Linked DNA regions of Deinococcus aerius. The protein of the gene in region 1 binds, or shares a complex with, the protein of each later gene. Links are inferred from orthologs where the notes say so. Each region holds a gene or a part of one and is shown on either strand. Other genes may lie near its edges.

Region 1 (8,352 bases):
CGCCTTCGCGGTGGAGAGCCAGCGCCGGGCGGCGGCGGCCATCGACTCCGGCGCCTTCGTGGACGAGGTCGTGCCCGTGGAGGTGCCGGGCAAGAAGGGACCGACCCTCTTCGAGCGGGACGAGCACGTGCGGCCCGGGACGACCCCGGAAGCCCTGGCGAAACTCAAGCCCGCCTTCAAGAAGGAGGGCACCGTGACCGCCGGGAACGCGAGCGGCCTGAACGACGGCGCGGCGATGCTGGCCGTCAGCACCGAGGAATACGCCAGGGCGAACGGCCTCCCCATCCTGGCCGAGATCACGAGTTACGCGGCCATCGGGGTGGACCCGCGCATCATGGGGATCGGCCCGGCAAAGGCCGTTCCGGTCGCGCTGGAGCGGGCCGGGATGAAGGTAGCGGACGTGGACCTCTTCGAGCTGAACGAGGCCTTTGCTGCCCAGAGCCTCGCCGTGGTGCGGGACCTGGGGGTGGACCCCGCGCAGGTCAACGTGACGGGCGGGGCGATTGCGCTGGGTCACCCCATCGGCGCGAGCGGCGCCCGCGTCCTCGTCACGCTGGTCCACGCCCTGCGGAGAAGCGGCAAGGAGACGGGGGTTGCCAGCCTGTGCATCGGGGGCGGCATGGGCATCGCCATGGTCATTCGCGCCCGGTAGGTCATGACGGCGCCGCTCGCCCGCCTGCTGAACGAGGAATCGTTCGGGTACGCGGGCGAGTCGGCGTTCGGGGCACTGTCGCTGAAGACGATGCGCGGCACGGCCCATTACTGGACGGGCCAGGCCCGGCACCGCGTCGGCGGCGAGCGAGCGCTGCTCCTGAATGAAGGCACCTCCTACCGGGTGGAAGTCGAGCCCGGCACGCGGTCCTTCTGCATTTTCCTGAACCCGGGCGTCCTGACCCTCGCCCCGCTGGCCGAGGACGCGGGGGCTCACCTGCGCTTTCTGGAACGGACGCTGACCCCGCCGCCTCCCATTTGGGCGCTGCTGGGGACGCTGCGGACCCGGCACGAGGCCCGCACGCTGGACCCCCTCGCGCTCGACACCCTGGCCCTGCGGCTGCTCGACCTGCTGGTGGGCGAGGACCGGGAGGCGTGGCGGGCGGCGGACGGGCTTCCAGCCCTTTCCCCCGCGAGGCGGGCCGAACTCGCGCGGCGGCTCTTCCGGGCGCGGGATACGCTCGACGCCCTCGCCCTCGGCCCGGTGGGGCTGGGGGACGCGGCGCGGGCGAGCGGCCTGAGCCCGGCCCACCTGGCCCGCGGCTACGCCCGGCTCTTCGGGGAGACGCCCCTCACCACCGTCACCCGCCGCCGCATGGCCGAGGCGCGCCGGTTGCTGGAAGAGGAGGGCCTGGGCCTACCCGTGGCGGAAGTCACCTGGCGGGTCGGCTACGCGAGCGTGACGACCTTCACGGCGGCCTACGCCCGCTGGCACGGCCAAACCCCGGGCTGGGCGCGCAGGATCGGAGAAGTCGGGGACGGACGGCGCCACTAGGATGGGGCATGACCAACGACGCCCCCAACGATCTTTTCGCCGCTATTCACGCGAACAACCTGGAGGGCGTGCGCCTCCTGATCTCGGCCCAGCCGGGATTGCTGGGGGCCGTCAGCCCCACGGGCCTCTCCCCGGTCCTGTTCGCCACGTACTACGGGCGCCCGGAGATCATGCGTTTCCTGATCGGGGCGGGAGCGCCGCTCAGCGTGTTCGGGGCCGCAGCCACGGGGGAACTCACGCCCCTGCTGGCTCACCTGAACGCGCAGCCCGACCTCGTGAACGCCACCAGCCCGGACGGGTTCAGCCCGCTGGGCCTGGCCGCCTTCTTCGGGCGGGAGGAGGTCGCCGCCGAACTCCTCGCCCGCGGGGCCGACGTGAACCGGCCCAGCACGAACGCCATGCAGGTCCAACCCCTCCACTCCGCCGCTGCGGGCAACCACACGGCCCTGGCCCTGCGGCTGCTGGCGGCGGGGGCGGACGTGAACGCGGCCCAGCACGGCGGCTTCACCCCGCTAATGAGCGCGGCGCAGAACGGGAACGGGGCGCTGGTGGAGGCGCTGCTCTCGGCGGGGGCGGACCCGGCGGCGACCACCGGGGACGGGCGGGCCGCGGCGGACCTCGCCCGGGAGGAGGGCCACGCGGCCGTGCTGGCGATTCTGAGCGGGACGACCCATGACGCTGAAGGAACCCGGAATGCGCCGCCCTCCCCCACGCGGGAGACTGGAGCATGAACGACTCTCGCAATGATCGAGACGGCCGCCCCGACAACGCGCCTGCGGACGGGACACAGATCAACGAGCTGACACGCACGCCCGACTACAAGACGGGCTACCAGATGCCCGACCCCAAGGACGTTCACGAGGAACACTACACGACCACGCACGCGGAAGACCGCACGGGGAGCGCCGACCAGGGCAAGTATGAGTCGGTCCAGGCGCAGGACCCCCGGGAGGTCACCGGCCAGTTCGACCGTCTCGCCACCCGCGACCCGGCGGCGATGGAGCACGCCGCCCAGACCCCCGAGTTCGCGGGCGCCGAGACGGTGGCGGGCATCGGCGTGCAGGACACCACGCTCGGCAGCGGCATCACCGTGGCGGGCGGGCTGGGGACCGAGAGCACCAGCCTGGCGGCGGGCGAGGCAGGGGTGGGCCTGCGCCCCGGAGTGGACCAGAACCCCGGCTACGTCCCCCCCAGCGAGAAGGTCACCCCCCACGTCAGCGAGCAACCCGGCGACCTGCCCCCCGGCACTCGCCCCGAACTTAAAAACGAGGTCTCGGGCGAGGCCGACAACCACGACCGGCTGTAGACAATCCAGACGCACGAGAGCCCCCACCGCGAAAGTGGGGGCTTTTGCTTGTTCCTTCTGACGCCCGAATGCTGACCGCTAGAGGCTAATCAGGAACGGGTCCTCCAGCGCCTCGCAGATATAGCGCAGGAAGCGGGCGGCGTCCGCCCCGTCGATCAGGCGGTGGTCATAGGTCAGGCTGAGGGGCAGCATGTTGCGCGGCTCGAAGCTCCCGGTCTCCTTGTTCCAGACGGGCTCGAAGCCGCCGCGCGAGACGCCCAGGATGGCGACCTCCGGCGCGTTCACGATGGGCGTGAAGCCGTACCCGCCGATCCCGCCGAGGTTGGAGATGGTGAAGGTCGCTCCCTGCATCTCGTCGGGCTTGAGCTTGCGCTCGCGGGCCTTGCCCGCCAGCTCGTTCAGCTCCAGCACGATCTCGGTGATGCTCTTGCGGTCGGCGTCCTTGAGAACCGGGACGAGGAGGCCCTGCGGCGTATCGACCGCCACGCCGAGGTTCACGTAGTCCTTGTAGACCACCTGCTGCGCCTCCAGGTCGAGGCTGGCGCCGAACTTGGGGTACTTCCGCAGGGCGTTCGCCACGACCTTCATCAGGATGTGGGTCATGGTGAGCTTGCCGCCCGCCTTCTCGACCCGGGCGCCGAACTGGCGGCGCGTCTCCTCCATGCGGGTCACGTCCGCCTTGTCGAAATGCGTGACCATCGGGATGGTCGTCCACGACTGGGTCATGGAGCGCACGGTCGCCTTGCGGATGCCGCTCATGTCCTCACGGCGCACCGTGCCCCACCGCTCGAAGTTGGGGAGGGGCGCGGCGGCGGGAGCCGGGGTCGGGGCGGGGGCCGCAGCGGGGGCGGGTTGAGCTGCCGGAGCCTGCACGCTCGGCGTCCCCGCCGTCCGGCGCACGTCCTCCTCGCTGATGCGCCCGGCGATGCCGGTCCCGTGAACGTCGTGGATGTCCACGTGCAGCTCGCGGGCCAGGCGGCGCACGCTGGGCGCGGCGGGGATCAGCAGGCGGTTGTCATACGCCTGGGTGTTGTAGGGCCGCTGGGCGCCCGGCGCCTGGGTTGCGGGCTGCGCCTCCTGCGGGGTCAGTTGCGTCTCGCGCGGGGCAGTGGGCCGCCCGGTGGACAGGGTATCCACCGGGAAGTTGTCCCGCGAGGCGGGCGCCTGGGCGGGCTGGGGTTGCGGAGCCGGGGCGGGCTGCGCGCTCGCCGCTGGCTGCTGGCCTCCCCCCAGCGTCAGGATCACGCCGCCGACCTTCACCGTGTCGCCGACCTTCACCGCCACGTCCTGCACGGTGCCGGAGGCGTTCGCCGGGACCTCGACGACCGCCTTGTCCGTCTCGATCTCGATGACGGGCTGGCCCTCTTGAATCGTGTCGCCGGGCCCCACCAGCACCGTCACGACCGTCCCCTGCTCGATGTTGTCCCCCACGTCGGGGAGGGTGACCTGGGCGCCGCCCGCCGAGGGACCCGTCCGGGCAGGCGCCGCGCCGCTTCCATCCGAGGTCCCCGCCTGCACCTTCTGCGCCTCGACCTGGGCCTGGGCGACCCGGTTGGCCGTATCAGGATCGTCGGCCACAGTTGGGCTGTCGGGCTCGGCGGAGGGCATTCCGGGCGAGGGGGTCTGGGCCTGTCCCCCACTGGCCGTGGCCGCGCCGCCGTCCCCCCCCGCCAACGTCAGAATGGTGCCGCCCACCGGCACGGTGTCGCCCACGTTCACGCTCACGGCCTCGACCGTGCCGCCCTGGGTAGCGGGCACCTCGACCACGGCCTTGTCCGTCTCGATCTCGATGATGGGCTGGCCCTCGGTCACGCTGTCGCCGGGCCCCACGAGCACCGTCACGACCGTGCCCTGCTCGATATTGTCGCCCACGTCGGGCAGTTTCAGTTCCGTCGCCATGTTGGACGCTCCTTGGATTGTGAATGAGGGGCCGCCAGCTCTCAGTTCCCAGCATAGGCCGCTGACCGCTGAAAGCTGACGGCTCAACGCTTAACGCAGGACCGGCGCTTCCCGCTCGGGGTCGATCCCGAGCTCGGCGATGGCCTTTGCCACCACGTCCCCCTTCACCTTCCCGTCGCGCTGGAGGGCGTACAGGGTCGCCAGGGTCACGTGCCGCGCGTCCACCTCGAAGAAGTCGCGCAGTTCCTCGCGGGCCTCCGAGCGGCCCCAGCCGTCGGTGCCCAGCGTCCACAGCTTGCGGTCGAGGTGCCCGTTCAGGCCGTCGGCGCCGAGCTTCACGTAGTCGCTGACCGAGATCAGCACGCCGGGCGCGTTCTCCTGGCTGAGCTGCGAGGCGACGTAGGAAACCTTCGGCTCCTCCGTGGGATGGAGCATGTTGTGGCGCTGGGTCAGCAGGGCGTCCTGGTGGAGTTCCTTGTAGCTCGTGACCGACCACACGTCCGCCGCCACGCCGTAGCCCTCCAGCATCTTCACGGCATCGAGCGCCGCGCCCATCGCCGGGCCGCTGGCGAGAATCTGCGCGCGCAGCCCCGCTTTCGTGTTCTCGCTCGCCTGGAAGCGGTACAGGCCCTTGATGATCCCCTCCCGAATCTGGGCGTGGTCGCCGGGCATGGCGGGCTGGACCTCGTTCTCGTTGTCGATGGTGACGTAGTAGAACTCGTCGATGTCGTCCACGTACATCCGCTGGATGCCGTGCTCGACGATCACCGCGAGTTCGTAGGCGAAGGCGGGGTCATACACCCGCAGGGTGGGCACCACGTAGGCTTGCAGGAGCGAGTTGCCGTCCTGGTGCTGCAACCCCTCGCCCGCCAGCGTCGTGCGGCCCGCCGTGGCCCCGAAGAGGAAGCCGCGCGCCCGCTGGTCGCCCGCCGCCCACACGAGGTCGCCGATGCGCTGCATCCCGAACATGGAGTAGAAGACGTAGAAGGGGATGGTGGGCACGCCGTGGTTCGCGTAGCTCGTCGCGGCGGCGATCCAGGAGGCCATCGCGCCGTCTTCCGTGATGCCCTCTTCGAGCATCTGGCCGTCGGTGCTCTCCTTGTAGGCCATCAGCGACCCGAAATCGACGGGCTGGTACGTCTGCCCGCGCGGCGAGTAGATGCCGATGCGCGGCACGAGCGCGTCCATGCCGAAGGTACGGGCCTCGTCGGGCACGATGGGGACGATCAGCTTGCCGATCTCCTTGTCGCGCAGCAGCTTGCTCATGATCTGCACGGCAGCCATGGTGGTGCTCACCGCGCGGCCCTTGCTGCCCGCCGCGAACTCCTCGTAGAACTCGCCAGCAGGAACGGTCGGGCGCGGGTAGTCCACGATGCGCTCGGGCACGAAGCCGCCGAGCGCCTGGCGCCGTTCGAGCATGTACTTCACTTCGGGCGAGTCGGGGCCGGGGTGGTAGAAGTCGAGGTGCTCGACCTGCTCGTCGGTGAGCGGCAGTTCCAATAGATCGCGCAGGTTCTTCAGCGCCCCGAACTCCAGCTTCTTGACCTGGTGGGCCACGTTGCGGGCCTGCGCCGTCTCGCCCAGGCCATAACCCTTTACCGTGCGGGCGATGATCACGGTCGGGCTGCCCGTGTGCTTCACCGCCGATTCGTAGGCCGCGTAGACCTTGTGGACGTCGTGCCCACCCCGGTTGAGGAGTTCGAGGTCGGCGTCCGTCCAGCCCTCGATGAGCTTCTGGAGTTCGGGCGTGTTGAAGAACTTCTCGCGCAGCTCCTTGCCGCCGAAGGCCGCGTACCGCTGCGACTCGCCGTCCACGAGCTGCTCGAAGCGTTTGACGATGGCCCCGTTGTAGTCGCGGGACAGCAGTTCGTCCCATTTCGAGTCCCACACGACCTTGATGACGTTCCAGCCCGCCCCCCGGAACAGCGCCTCGAACTCCTGGATGACCTTGGAGTTCGCGCGCACCGGGCCGTCCAGCCGCTGAAGGTTGGCGTTCAGGACGAACACGATGTTGTCGAGGTTCTCGTAGGCGGCGAAGCGCAGGGCGCCGATGCTCTGCGGCTCGTCCATCTCGCCGTCACCCAGGAAGGCCCAGACCTTGGCATTGCCCCCCGGCTTGAGGCCCCGGTTTTCGAGGTACTTGATGAAGCGCGCCTGATAGATCGCCTGGATAGGCCCCAGACCCATGGAGACGGTCGGGAACTCCCAGTAGTGCGGCATCAGCCAGGGGTGGGGGTAGCTGCTCAGGCCGGGGCCGTCGGGGCTCAGCTCGCGCCGGAAGTTGTTGAGCTGCGCCTCCGTGAAGCGGCCCTCCAGGAAGGAGCGCGCATAGATACCCGGGCTCGCGTGCCCCTGGAAGAAGATCAGGTCGCGGTCCACCCCCGCCCCGTGCCCCCGGAAGAAGTGGTTGAAGCCCACCTCGTACAGCTCGGCACTGCTCGCGTAGGTGGCGAGGTGCCCGCCGATGCCGTCACTCTTCTTGTTCGCCTTGACGACCATCGCCACGGCGTTCCAGCGGATCGCGTTGCGGATCTTGCGCTCCAGCTCCAGGTTGCCCGGGTACTCGGGCTGCTGGTCCACGTCGATGGTGTTGATGTACGGCGTGTTCTGCTTGAAGAGGATGGGCGCCCCGTGGAAGTAGGCGTAGTGGTCGAGTTCCTCCAACAGTTGTGCGGCGCGGTCGTCCCCGGCATTCGCCAGCACGTAGGCGAGCGAGTCGAGCCACTCCTGCGTCTCCACGGCGTTGAGTTTCTCCCGGTCCTGCGGCGGCAGTTCGGCACGCGGGGGCAGTTTGGTCATGGTTAGTAGTCTATGCCGTGCCATTCACCGCTTCCAACAGGGCAAAATGAGCGCATTCACCACGCCGAATGGTAGGTTAAGCTTGTGGCGGGTTGGGGGAGCCTAGCTGCCGGGCTCCCTCCCCGAAAGGCCCAGCATGGAACTTCGCCACCTCCGTCATTTCGTCGCCCTCGCCGAGGAGGAACACTTCGGGCGGGCCGCCGAGCGCGTGTTCGTGGTGCAGCAGGCGCTGTCCAACTCCATTCGCAACCTGGAGGACGAGGTGGGCGTGCCCCTCGTGCTGCGGACCACCCGGCGGGTGCAACTGACGCCAGCGGGGCAGGAGTTTCTCGTGGGTGCCCGTGCCACGCTGGCCCAGGCGGCGCAGACGGTCGAGCGGGCCCGGCGGGCCGCGCGGGGCGAGGTCGGGCGGTTGACGGTGGGTTTCGTCGGCGGGCTCGCCTTCGGGGGGCTGCCGGAGATCGTGCGCTCCTTCCGCGAGGCTTTCCCCAACGTCTCGGTGGACCTGCGCGAACTCACCGCCCAGGAGCAGGAGGCGGCGCTGCGGGGCGGGCAGATTGACGTGGGCCTGATGCTGCTGCCCGTGCGCGACCCCGGGCTGGACTCGCGGGCGTTGTGGCGCCAGCCGCTCGTCGCAGCTCTCCCCGCCGGGCACCCGCTGGCCCGCAAGCGCAGGCTCCGCATCGGTGACCTCCGGGGCGAGCGGTTCGTCTTCTTTCCGCGCCACCTGCGCGCGACCTACTTCGATCAGGTCATGCGCTGGTGCGCTTCGGCGGGCTTCACCCCCAACGTGGTGCAGGAGGCCATCGAGATTCCCACCCTGCTCTCGCTGGTGGCCGCCGGGCTGGGCGTCTTCCTCCCC
Region 2 (8,368 bases), on another replicon or contig:
TGCTGACGGTTCCCTTTTCGGAGCTGCAAGCGGCGCTCGCGCGGGTGCTCTCACAGGTGCCGGGCCGCGTGGGGCGCAAGGGGGGCGGACAGGGCGGGAACCGCCGCCCCGCTTCCCCCGTACCCGCCAGCGTGACTTTGCAAGAACGCCCCGGGGGGGAGACATGAGCGCCGCCTCGCGGGGCCTGGTGCGGATCGTGCGGGCCTATCAGCACCACCTCTCGCCGCGCAAGCCCGCGCCGACCTGCCGCTTCACGCCGACCTGCTCTCAGTATGCTGTGGAGGCCATCGAGCGGCACGGCGCATTGAGAGGCGGCTGGCTGGCCGCGTGGCGCGTGATGCGCTGCAACCCCCTGGTGCCGGGCGGATTCGATCCCGTGCCCGAGCGCTTCCCCGACAGGCACCGTCCTGACAAGCACCGCCCCTCCAGAAAGACCCCGACATGAAGATCAAGACCCTGCTTCCCCTGACGGCCCTCGGCGCCCTGCTCCTGACGGGCTGCGGCACCACCGGCCCCCTTCCCACCTTCGGCAAGGCGATCACGCCCGAGTGGATTCGCGCCGACTTCGATGGCCGCCCCGGCGACGAGCTGATCGCCACCAGCAACCTTCAGGACGTGGTGTTCAACCGGCGCGGCGAGGTGATCGGCTGGTACGTGAAGGGCTACGCGGGCACGCCGTACATCAAGCGCCTGGCCGACGGCACCTACGACTTCAGCGCCCTGAAAAACCAGCGCGGCATCGTGAACATGGTCGGGAACCGCAAGGCGCTCGCGGTCACCGCGGGGACTGTCCTTGATCCCAGTCAGACCGCTCAGGTGACGGTGCCGACGACCTCCCTGGACCTCGCCCAGAACCGCCAGGAGGCCGTGTTCCGCTACACCCAGAACGGCGCCACCGTCACCAAGACGGTCACCCTGCACCCGCGCAACTTCAAGGTGGACGTGCGGACGAGCATCGAGGGCGGGCCGCAGACCTACACCATGCTGTTCCCCGGGCTGGGCAAGGCGGACAACCCCCGCGTGCAGGCCGTCCCGGTCGGGGGTCAGCCCGCCACCGTGCAGGGCAACGGCACCCTGAATGTGCAGAACATCCAGTACGCGGCCCTCCAGGAAAACCCCAGCCAGATCGCTCACGCCCTGATCGTCCGGCCCCAGGCGGGCACGACGGCGAACGCGACCCTGACGGGCGGTGCGCAGGGCCTGATCGCCGTGGCCCTCCAGGGGAACAGCAACCTGGAAGTCTACGGGGGCAAGAACGAACTCATCCACCTGTATCAGAGTGGCTACACCAGCTTGCCCGGCCTATTCAAGCCGAACTTCTTCGGAAGCATCAGCCTGTACATCGTCAAGCTGATGGAGGGGCTGTACAAGCTGGTCGGCAACTGGGGCCTGGTGATCGTGCTGCTGACCATCCTCCTGAGGCTCATCATGTGGCCGCTGATGCAGGCGCAGGGCCGCACGACGGCGCGGATGCAGGTCATGCAGCCCAAGATCAAGGAAATTCAGGAGAAGTACAAGGAGCGCAAGGACCCGGACTCGCAGCGGGCCATGCAGCAGGAGATGCAGCAGCTCTACCGCGACTACAACTTCAACCCGGCGGGGTGCTTCTCCACCTTCCTGCCCTTCCCGGTGCTGATCGCGCTGTGGTCCACCATCCGCAACTTCGAGTTCGACTCGGGCTTCCTGTGGCTGCCGGACCTCGCCATCCCCGACCCCTTCTACATCCTGGCGCTCGTCTACCTGATCGTGAACATCGGGCAGCTCTACGTGATGACGCGCAAGAGCCCGGACATGTTCCGGCAGCAGGCCTTTATCTACATCATCTTCCTGTACTTCGCGCTGACCTTCCCGGCGGGCGTAACGGTCTACATCATCCTCTCGACCCTGATCGGCATCGGCCAGCAGATCCTGATCAACCGCCAGGTCGAGCGCGAGACGGCGAGCATCGGCCAGACGGTGCAGAAGGCCCCGGTGCGGGCGACCGCCAAGCCCGCCAAGACCATCGAGGCGCCGAAAAAGTAAGAGGCTATGGATGGGCCGCCCTGCCGGAAGGTGGGGCGGTTTTTTTGGGCGCTGGTGTGGATGGGGTTTTTCCTACACCCCCTCCAGCCTCCCCCACGCCCGCAGCGTGAGCAGGGCCTCCAGCGTCCGCACGCTGCGCCATTCCCGCTCGGCCTGCGGCCAGACCTCGGGGAACTGGCCGCCCCAGGACCAGTTGGGTGCCCACGAGCCGTCCCCTGATTGCGAGGTGAGCAGGTGCGTGAGGGCCGCCGCCAGGGGTTCCTCCAGCGGGCGGGCCAGGGGAGAGGCGGGGGTGGGCGCCATCGCCAGGGGGTTGATGCCGTAGGCGGCGAAGTCCTGCGGGGTGCGCGACACCCGGGTGGGCAGCACGTCGTCGAGGTAGTCCAGCACGGGCTCCCGGTGCAGGGCCGGGACCTCGGGAGTCTGGGCGAAGACGGCGGCGACGTGGTGGCCGTTCACGTCCCCGGGATCGAGGCCCTCCAGCACGGCGTCGCGCGTCTCGACGATGAGGAGGGACAGCAGCCCCTCGGGCAGCAGGTCCGGCCAGTGCCACAGCAGAGCCACGATCTCGGCGCGGGGATTGACCCGGAAGCCGCCGAAGGTGCGCGCCAGTTCTCCGGGTTCCGTCTGATTCCACCAGGGGGCGTGGGGATGCGCCTCGGCCTCGGGGGGGAGGAAGGGCCAGACGCTCGCTTCCTCCTCCACCTGGAGGTGCGAGCGCAGCCAGGCCACCGCACCCGTCAGCAGGGGCTCGGTGGCCGGAACATCGAGGTCGTGCAGCACCCGCAGCGCCTGCGAGGTCGCCAGCGTGCTGCTCCCCGGGGCGCGGTGGTCCGGCTCCAGCGCCCGCCCGAAGCCGCCGTCCGGGTTCTGGTAGGCCCTCAGCGCGTCCAGCACGTCCCCGGCCCCCCCATCCTCAAAGGCGTGGCGGAAGCGCGCGGCCTCCAGCGGTCGCCCCCGCTCCAGCAGGAAGGCGCGGGCACGGTCGAAGGCCTCCGGCGACAGGCGGGCGGCGGGCAGAGTCATGCGAGGAGGGTAACACTGCGGGGGGGAAGCTCGACAACAGGCGAATCAGCGCGTCAGTGGGAGCGTCCCCCTCGCGGGGAACAGGCGGTTTCGTCCCTCAGAGCCCGTCCAGCGCCGCCCGCGCCGAGGCGTAGCTGGGCCGCAACCGCAGCGCCTCGCGGTAGGCGGTTTTGGCCTCCGCCGCGCGCCCGAGCTCGGCCAGCGCGCGGCCCCGCCAGTAGAGGGCCTCCTCGTGGGCGGGGGCGTCGCGCAGCACAGCGCGTGTCAGGCGCAGCACGTCCGCGTAGCGACCGGTGCGGGTGTACGCCTCCAGCGGCCCGAAGGAATACCACAGCGTCCGCCACGGCAGGCCGCCCACCACCCGCGCCGGGCGGGTCGGGTCGAGGGTGGGGTCGGGTTTGGCCGCGAACGCCTGGTCAAAGGCCCGCGCCGCGCCCCCCGCGTCCCCCAGGGCGAGTTTCGCATTCCCCACGTTCAGCCAGCCCACCGCGTCGTTCCGCCGCCCCGCCTCGGCCAGCGCGACCCGCAGCGCCTCGCGTTGCCCCGCCACCTTGTCGGCGCGGAAGCCCAGCAGCTCACGCACCTCCGCCTGCCGCTCGGGGGGCGAGACGACCAGGAACGTCCGCCCGAACGAGCGCCACAGCTCGTCGAACTGACCGTAAGGCAGCTTCAGCGGTCCCAGGTACGAGTCCAGCGCCCGGAAATGCTGCGCCGCGTCGTCGTATCCCGTCAGCAGGCGGTAGTGGCCCATCCCGCCGCTGTCGTGGGTGATGAACCACGTCTCCACGATGACCGGGAAGCCCGCCGCGAGCAGCCGCTTGAGCATCGGGCGGTCCCCGTTCGTGGCGAGGTGAACGTTCATCCCCTGCGACCGCGCAAAGGCGGCCAGTTCCTCCGGCGACACGTTCACGTCCCCCCGGTTGGCCTTGAGCCGGGGCGCGATGTCGTACTGGTCGAGCTTGCCGCCCCAGCGGCTCAGCGCCATGCCCACCGTCACCGGCCCGCAATTGTTCAGCCGCTGGTACTCGTGCCGGATGCCGGGGATGCTGGCCGAGGCGGGCAGGACGGGGGCCGGAGCGGGTGCCTGAGGTTCGGGGCTGGGCTCGGGGGAAGAAGCGGGCGTCTCCTCCGCGGGGGTCGCGGCTGGTTCGGGGGCAGGCTCCGCTGCCGGGATAAAAGGCGTCTCCGGCTGAACCGACGCCGCGGCCACCGGAGCCACGTCCTGCCCCCGCGTTTCCGGCTTCTGGAGGCGGGCCACGCCGAACACAGCCGTCCCGGCGAGCAGGGCAGAGGTCAGCAGCAGGGCAGGAAGGCGCATCACCTCCCATCCTCACCGGCCTTCATGATTCGGCGCTGAGGTGAAAAAGTGCGTTGGCGTGCAGTTGGAGGAAGGTGCAGGAGGGGGTGAAAAGCCCGCTGGCCTTCCCACCTCCTCAGTACGCCATGACCTGCCGGATTGCCTTCGCCACCCGCACCGGGTTGGGGCGGTACACGTCCTCGATGGAGGTGAAGGGCGGGTACGGCGCGTCGAAGCCCGTCACCCGCACGATGGGCGCGCGCAGGAACTCGATGGCCTCCTCCGCGATGGTCGCGCTGATTTCACTGTGGAAGCCGCCCGTCCGCGGCGCCTCGGTCACGATGACGACCCGGCCCGTCTTCTGGACCGAGGCGAGGATGGTGTCCGTGTCCAGCGGCACGAGTGTTCGCAGGTCGATCACCTCGACGCCGATTCCGTGCGCCCTCGCGGCCTCGGCGGCCTTCTGCGCGACCTCGACCATGCCGCCGTAGCAGATCACGGTCACGTCGTCGCCTTCCGTCACCACGCGCGCCTGCCCCAGCGGAATCGTGTAGTACCCGTCCGGCACCTCCTCCTTCACCGAGCGGTAGAGCTTGATCGCCTCGAAGAAGAAGACCGGGTCGGGGTCCTCGATGGCGGCGAGGAGCAGGCCCTTGGCGTCGGCAGGGGTGCTGGGGATCACGACCTTGACGCCGGGGGTGTGCGCCAGGATCGCCTCGGGCGAGTCCGCGTGCTGCTCGGGCGTGTGAACGCCGCCGCCGTAGGGCGCGCGAATCACCATCGGCAGGTGGTAGCGGCTGCGGGTGCGGTGGCGGTAACGGCCCAGGTGCGAGAGGACCTGGTCGAGCGCCGGGTACAGGAAGCCCGCGAACTGGATTTCCGCGACGGGCTTCAGCCCCGCCAGCCCCATGCCGATGCCCATACCCACGATCCCGGCCTCGGCGAGCGGGGTGTCGAACACGCGCCCTTGCCCGAAACGGGCTTGCAGGCCGTCTGTCGCCCGGAACACGCCGCCCATCACGCCCACGTCCTCGCCGAAGATGTGAACGTCGGGGTCCCGTTCCAGCGCGAGCGCGAGGGCGTCGTTGATGGCGGCGACCATCGTGAGGGTGCGGGTCTTGGTGGGAGGGGTGGCGGTCATGCGGGAACCTCGGGGGACGGGGAGTGGGCAGTGGTGAGTGGGCAGTGGGTCGGCTGCCAGACACGGGAAGGTCGTGGCGGGCAGGGCGAGCGGCGAGGTCGCGGGCGGGAGCTTTTTCCACTCACCACTTCCCACTGCCCACTTCCGGGCGCAGCCCCCCTCACGCCCCCTCCTCCGCCAGAAGCTGCGCGCGCTGGCGCCTGAGCCCCGGGGTGGGTTCGGCAAACACGTGGTCCACGATCTCGGCGGGAGTGGGCTCGGGGAAGGCGTCGGCCACCGCGAGGGCCGCCTCGAACTCCGCCTCAATCTCACGGGTGAGCGCCGCGTCCGCCTCTTCCGTCAGGTGCCCCTCGGCGAGCAGGTGGGCACGCAGGCGGGTCACCGGGTCCTTGGCGTCCCAGCCCTCGTTGTCAGCGTCGGTCCGGTAGCGGCTGGGATCGTCGGCCAGGGTGTGGGGCTTGATGCGGTAGGTCACGGTCTCGATGAGCGTCGGCCCCTCGCCGTTCCGGGCCCGGCGCACGGCCTCGCTCGTGACGTGGTAGGTCGCCAGCACGTCGTTGCCGTCCACCCGCACGCCGGGGATGCCGTAGCCGTCCGCCCGCCGGGAGAGGTTCGTCGCCCGCGTCTGGGTGCGGGTGGGCACACTGATCGCCCAGCCGTTGTTCTGGAGGATGAACACGCAGGGGGCGTCCAGCGCGCCCGCGAAGTTCAGCGCCTCGTGGAAGTCGCCCTCACTGCTGCCCCCGTCGCCGATGTAGGCCATCGCCACGTTCGCTGTCCCCCGTCGCCGCTCGGCCAGGGCCGCCCCGACCGCGTGCGGGTACTGGGTGGCGATGGGGATGTAGAAGGGCAGGATCTTGAGGTCCTGCGGCATCGCCCAGCCGTGCGGGCTGGTGCGCCAGTACGCCAGGGTCTGCGGGATGGGCAGGCCGTAGGTCAGCGCGGCGCCCGTGTCGCGGTAGGTGGGAAACAGCCAGTCGTCGTGGGTCAGCGCGGCGGCGGTGCCGACCTGGCTGGCCTCCATCCCGCCGTAGGGGGGAAACACACCCATGCGGCCGGTGCGGTACAGCACCCACGCCCGCTCGTCGAAGTGGCGGACGCGGCGCATCTGGCGGTACAGGTGCAGCCGGGTGGGCACGTCGGGAAGGGCCCCGGGCCGGGTCACGCTGCCGTCGGGCGCGAGGGTCTGGACCAGGTCGCCCTGCGCGTCCTCGTAGGCGGCGGCCCCGGCGGTCAGGGGGTCAGGTGGGGTGGTCTGGGGCTGGGACATTCGGGGAGCCTCCACAGTCGTGGGAAAGAGGGCAGCGCGGGGCAGGCAAAGGGGCGGAGGTCGCGCGTAAAGAGAACCTCGCTGGCCTCCGTTCCGGCCTCCACTATGGGGCGCGGCGCTGGTTGAGCAGCCGGGCTGGCCCGGTCCCGCGGGGGGGAACCGGAGCAGGGGAGACGCGGGGGGGCATCGGCATAGGGGGTGCGGGGAGGGTAGCCCGGCCAGACGGTCGGCGGCCACCCGAAAGGGAGGATGGACCCAGGGTAGCAGGCCCGGCGCGGCTTTGCGCCCACGCGCGGTCCGGGGGGCGGGTACACTGCCTGCCATGAGACGCGCTCTGCTCACGCTCACGGCCCTGACGACCCTTTCCGGCACGGCGGGCGCCGACCATCAGCAGGGCAACCTCCGCACCCTCACCGCCGCCGACCTGTGCCCGCCCATCTCGTACGTGTATGTGGACGACGAGGAGCAGGAGGACCTGGCCGTCGAGGTCGACGAGCAGCTCGCCCGCTACGCCACCCTCTACGCCATTCCCTACGGCGATCCCAAGACCTGCACCGTGGCCCAGGTGTTCACCATCGACGCCTTCGAGGGCCGCGACGGGCGTTACCTGTACGCCGTGGACCTGGACATCGAACTGGTGAAAGACGCCCAGGTGACCCTCGGCACGCGCCGCCTGACCGCCAGCCACCTGCAACTGTGGTCCACCTCCGGCTACGGCAGCGTGCCCGACGCCGACGCCCTGGCCGAGATGGCGACCACCAGCGCCCGCGACTACTACGAGGAATTCGCCCTCGACTGGAAGGCGACGCACCCGAAGTAGCCGCATGCGGGAGTTAGGGCATCTGACGAAAGAAGAGTTGTTCCCCTGAGCGAAGGGTCCCTTCCCATGCGGCGGGGATGCTCCGCTCAGCATGACTGTTCTTACGCCAGACGATCTGAAGTTTCTCCCCCTCGCCGTGTAGGGCGACTTGGACGAGCTTCAGGGCGAACTTGAACTGCCCTGATCTGTCTCCAGCCTGTCCCAGAACGCCTGCAAGTCGGGTGCCAGCGGCGCCTCCGCGGCGAACTGGGTTCCGGCCCAGGGAAAGGCGATGCGGGCGGCGTGGAGCGCCTGCCGGGGGAGGAGCAGGCGTGCGGTCAGCTCCGGCGTCTGCCCCGTCTCCATGAAGTCCAGAAAGGCCTGGGGGTCGCGCCCGTAGATCTTGTCGCCCACCATCGGCAGGCCCAGGTGGGCGAGGTGGGCGCGAATCTGGTGCAGCCGCCCCGAGCGCGGGTAGGCCTCGATCAGGGTAAAGCCTGCCCGGCGCTCCACCACCCGGAAATCCGTCACGGCGGGCCGCCCGTTCGGCACGACCGCCTGCCGGATCACGACCCTGTTCGCCCCGCCCAGCCCCAGGTCCCCCAGCGGGGCGTCGAGCGTCAGCTGCTCCCACCCCGGCGAGCCGTGGACGAGGGCGAGGTACGTCTTGCCGACCAGATGTTCCTTGAACAGGGTGAAAAACCGCCGGGCGGCGTCGGGGTCGCGGCTGAGCAGTTGCGTCCCGCTCGTCTCGCGGTCGAGGCGGTGGGGCGGCGCGAGGTCCCGCTCGCCCGTCTCGGCCCGCATGAAGGT

Evidence for each region.
Region 2: the proteins of aceF (region 1) and DAERI_RS09320 are in contact, whole or in part, in a crystal structure (PDB 1W85), measured with the Geobacillus stearothermophilus proteins. The link is inferred for Deinococcus aerius from one-to-one orthologs. Residues at the interface, in WP_033016211.1 of Geobacillus stearothermophilus: Val129, Ile130, Ala131, Met132, Pro133, Arg136, Lys137, Arg157; in WP_033016213.1 of Geobacillus stearothermophilus: Ile282, Leu283, Ser284, Leu285, Glu286, Phe325.

Annotation. Positions count from the first base shown.
Region 1 is NZ_BFAG01000011.1:165,823-174,174, reverse strand. What follows is about bases 2,282-5,235. They hold aceF (dihydrolipoyllysine-residue acetyltransferase), read right to left. Parts: upstream 4,692-5,235; coding sequence 2,871-4,691; downstream 2,282-2,870. Other genes in these bases: aceE (pyruvate dehydrogenase (acetyl-transferring), homodimeric type), read right to left, coding at 4,782-5,235; DAERI_RS15400 (hypothetical protein), read left to right, coding at 2,282-2,792. In the rest of the region: DAERI_RS15415 (acetyl-CoA C-acetyltransferase), read left to right, coding at 1-652; DAERI_RS15410 (helix-turn-helix transcriptional regulator), read left to right, coding at 656-1,486; DAERI_RS15405 (ankyrin repeat domain-containing protein), read left to right, coding at 1,495-2,217; more of DAERI_RS15400, read left to right, coding at 2,214-2,281; more of aceE, read right to left, coding at 5,236-7,490; DAERI_RS15385 (LysR family transcriptional regulator), read left to right, coding at 7,627-8,352. UniProt on the Bacillus subtilis protein: The pyruvate dehydrogenase complex catalyzes the overall conversion of pyruvate to acetyl-CoA and CO(2).
Region 2 is NZ_BFAG01000005.1:227,228-235,595, forward strand. The notes cover bases 3,485-6,454. They hold DAERI_RS09320 (alpha-ketoacid dehydrogenase subunit beta), read right to left. Parts: upstream 5,487-6,454; coding sequence 4,482-5,486; downstream 3,485-4,481. Other genes in these bases: DAERI_RS09315 (tetratricopeptide repeat protein), read right to left, coding at 3,485-4,366; pdhA (pyruvate dehydrogenase (acetyl-transferring) E1 component subunit alpha), read right to left, coding at 5,647-6,454. Also shown: rnpA (ribonuclease P protein component), read left to right, coding at 1-167; membrane protein insertion efficiency factor YidD, read left to right, coding at 164-445; DAERI_RS09305 (membrane protein insertase YidC), read left to right, coding at 442-2,022; DAERI_RS09310 (prenyltransferase/squalene oxidase repeat-containing protein), read right to left, coding at 2,095-3,048; more of DAERI_RS09315, read right to left, coding at 3,146-3,484; more of pdhA, read right to left, coding at 6,455-6,756; DAERI_RS09330 (hypothetical protein), read left to right, coding at 7,079-7,576; DAERI_RS09335 (RluA family pseudouridine synthase), read right to left, coding at 7,736-8,368. UniProt on the Bacillus subtilis protein: The pyruvate dehydrogenase complex catalyzes the overall conversion of pyruvate to acetyl-CoA and CO(2).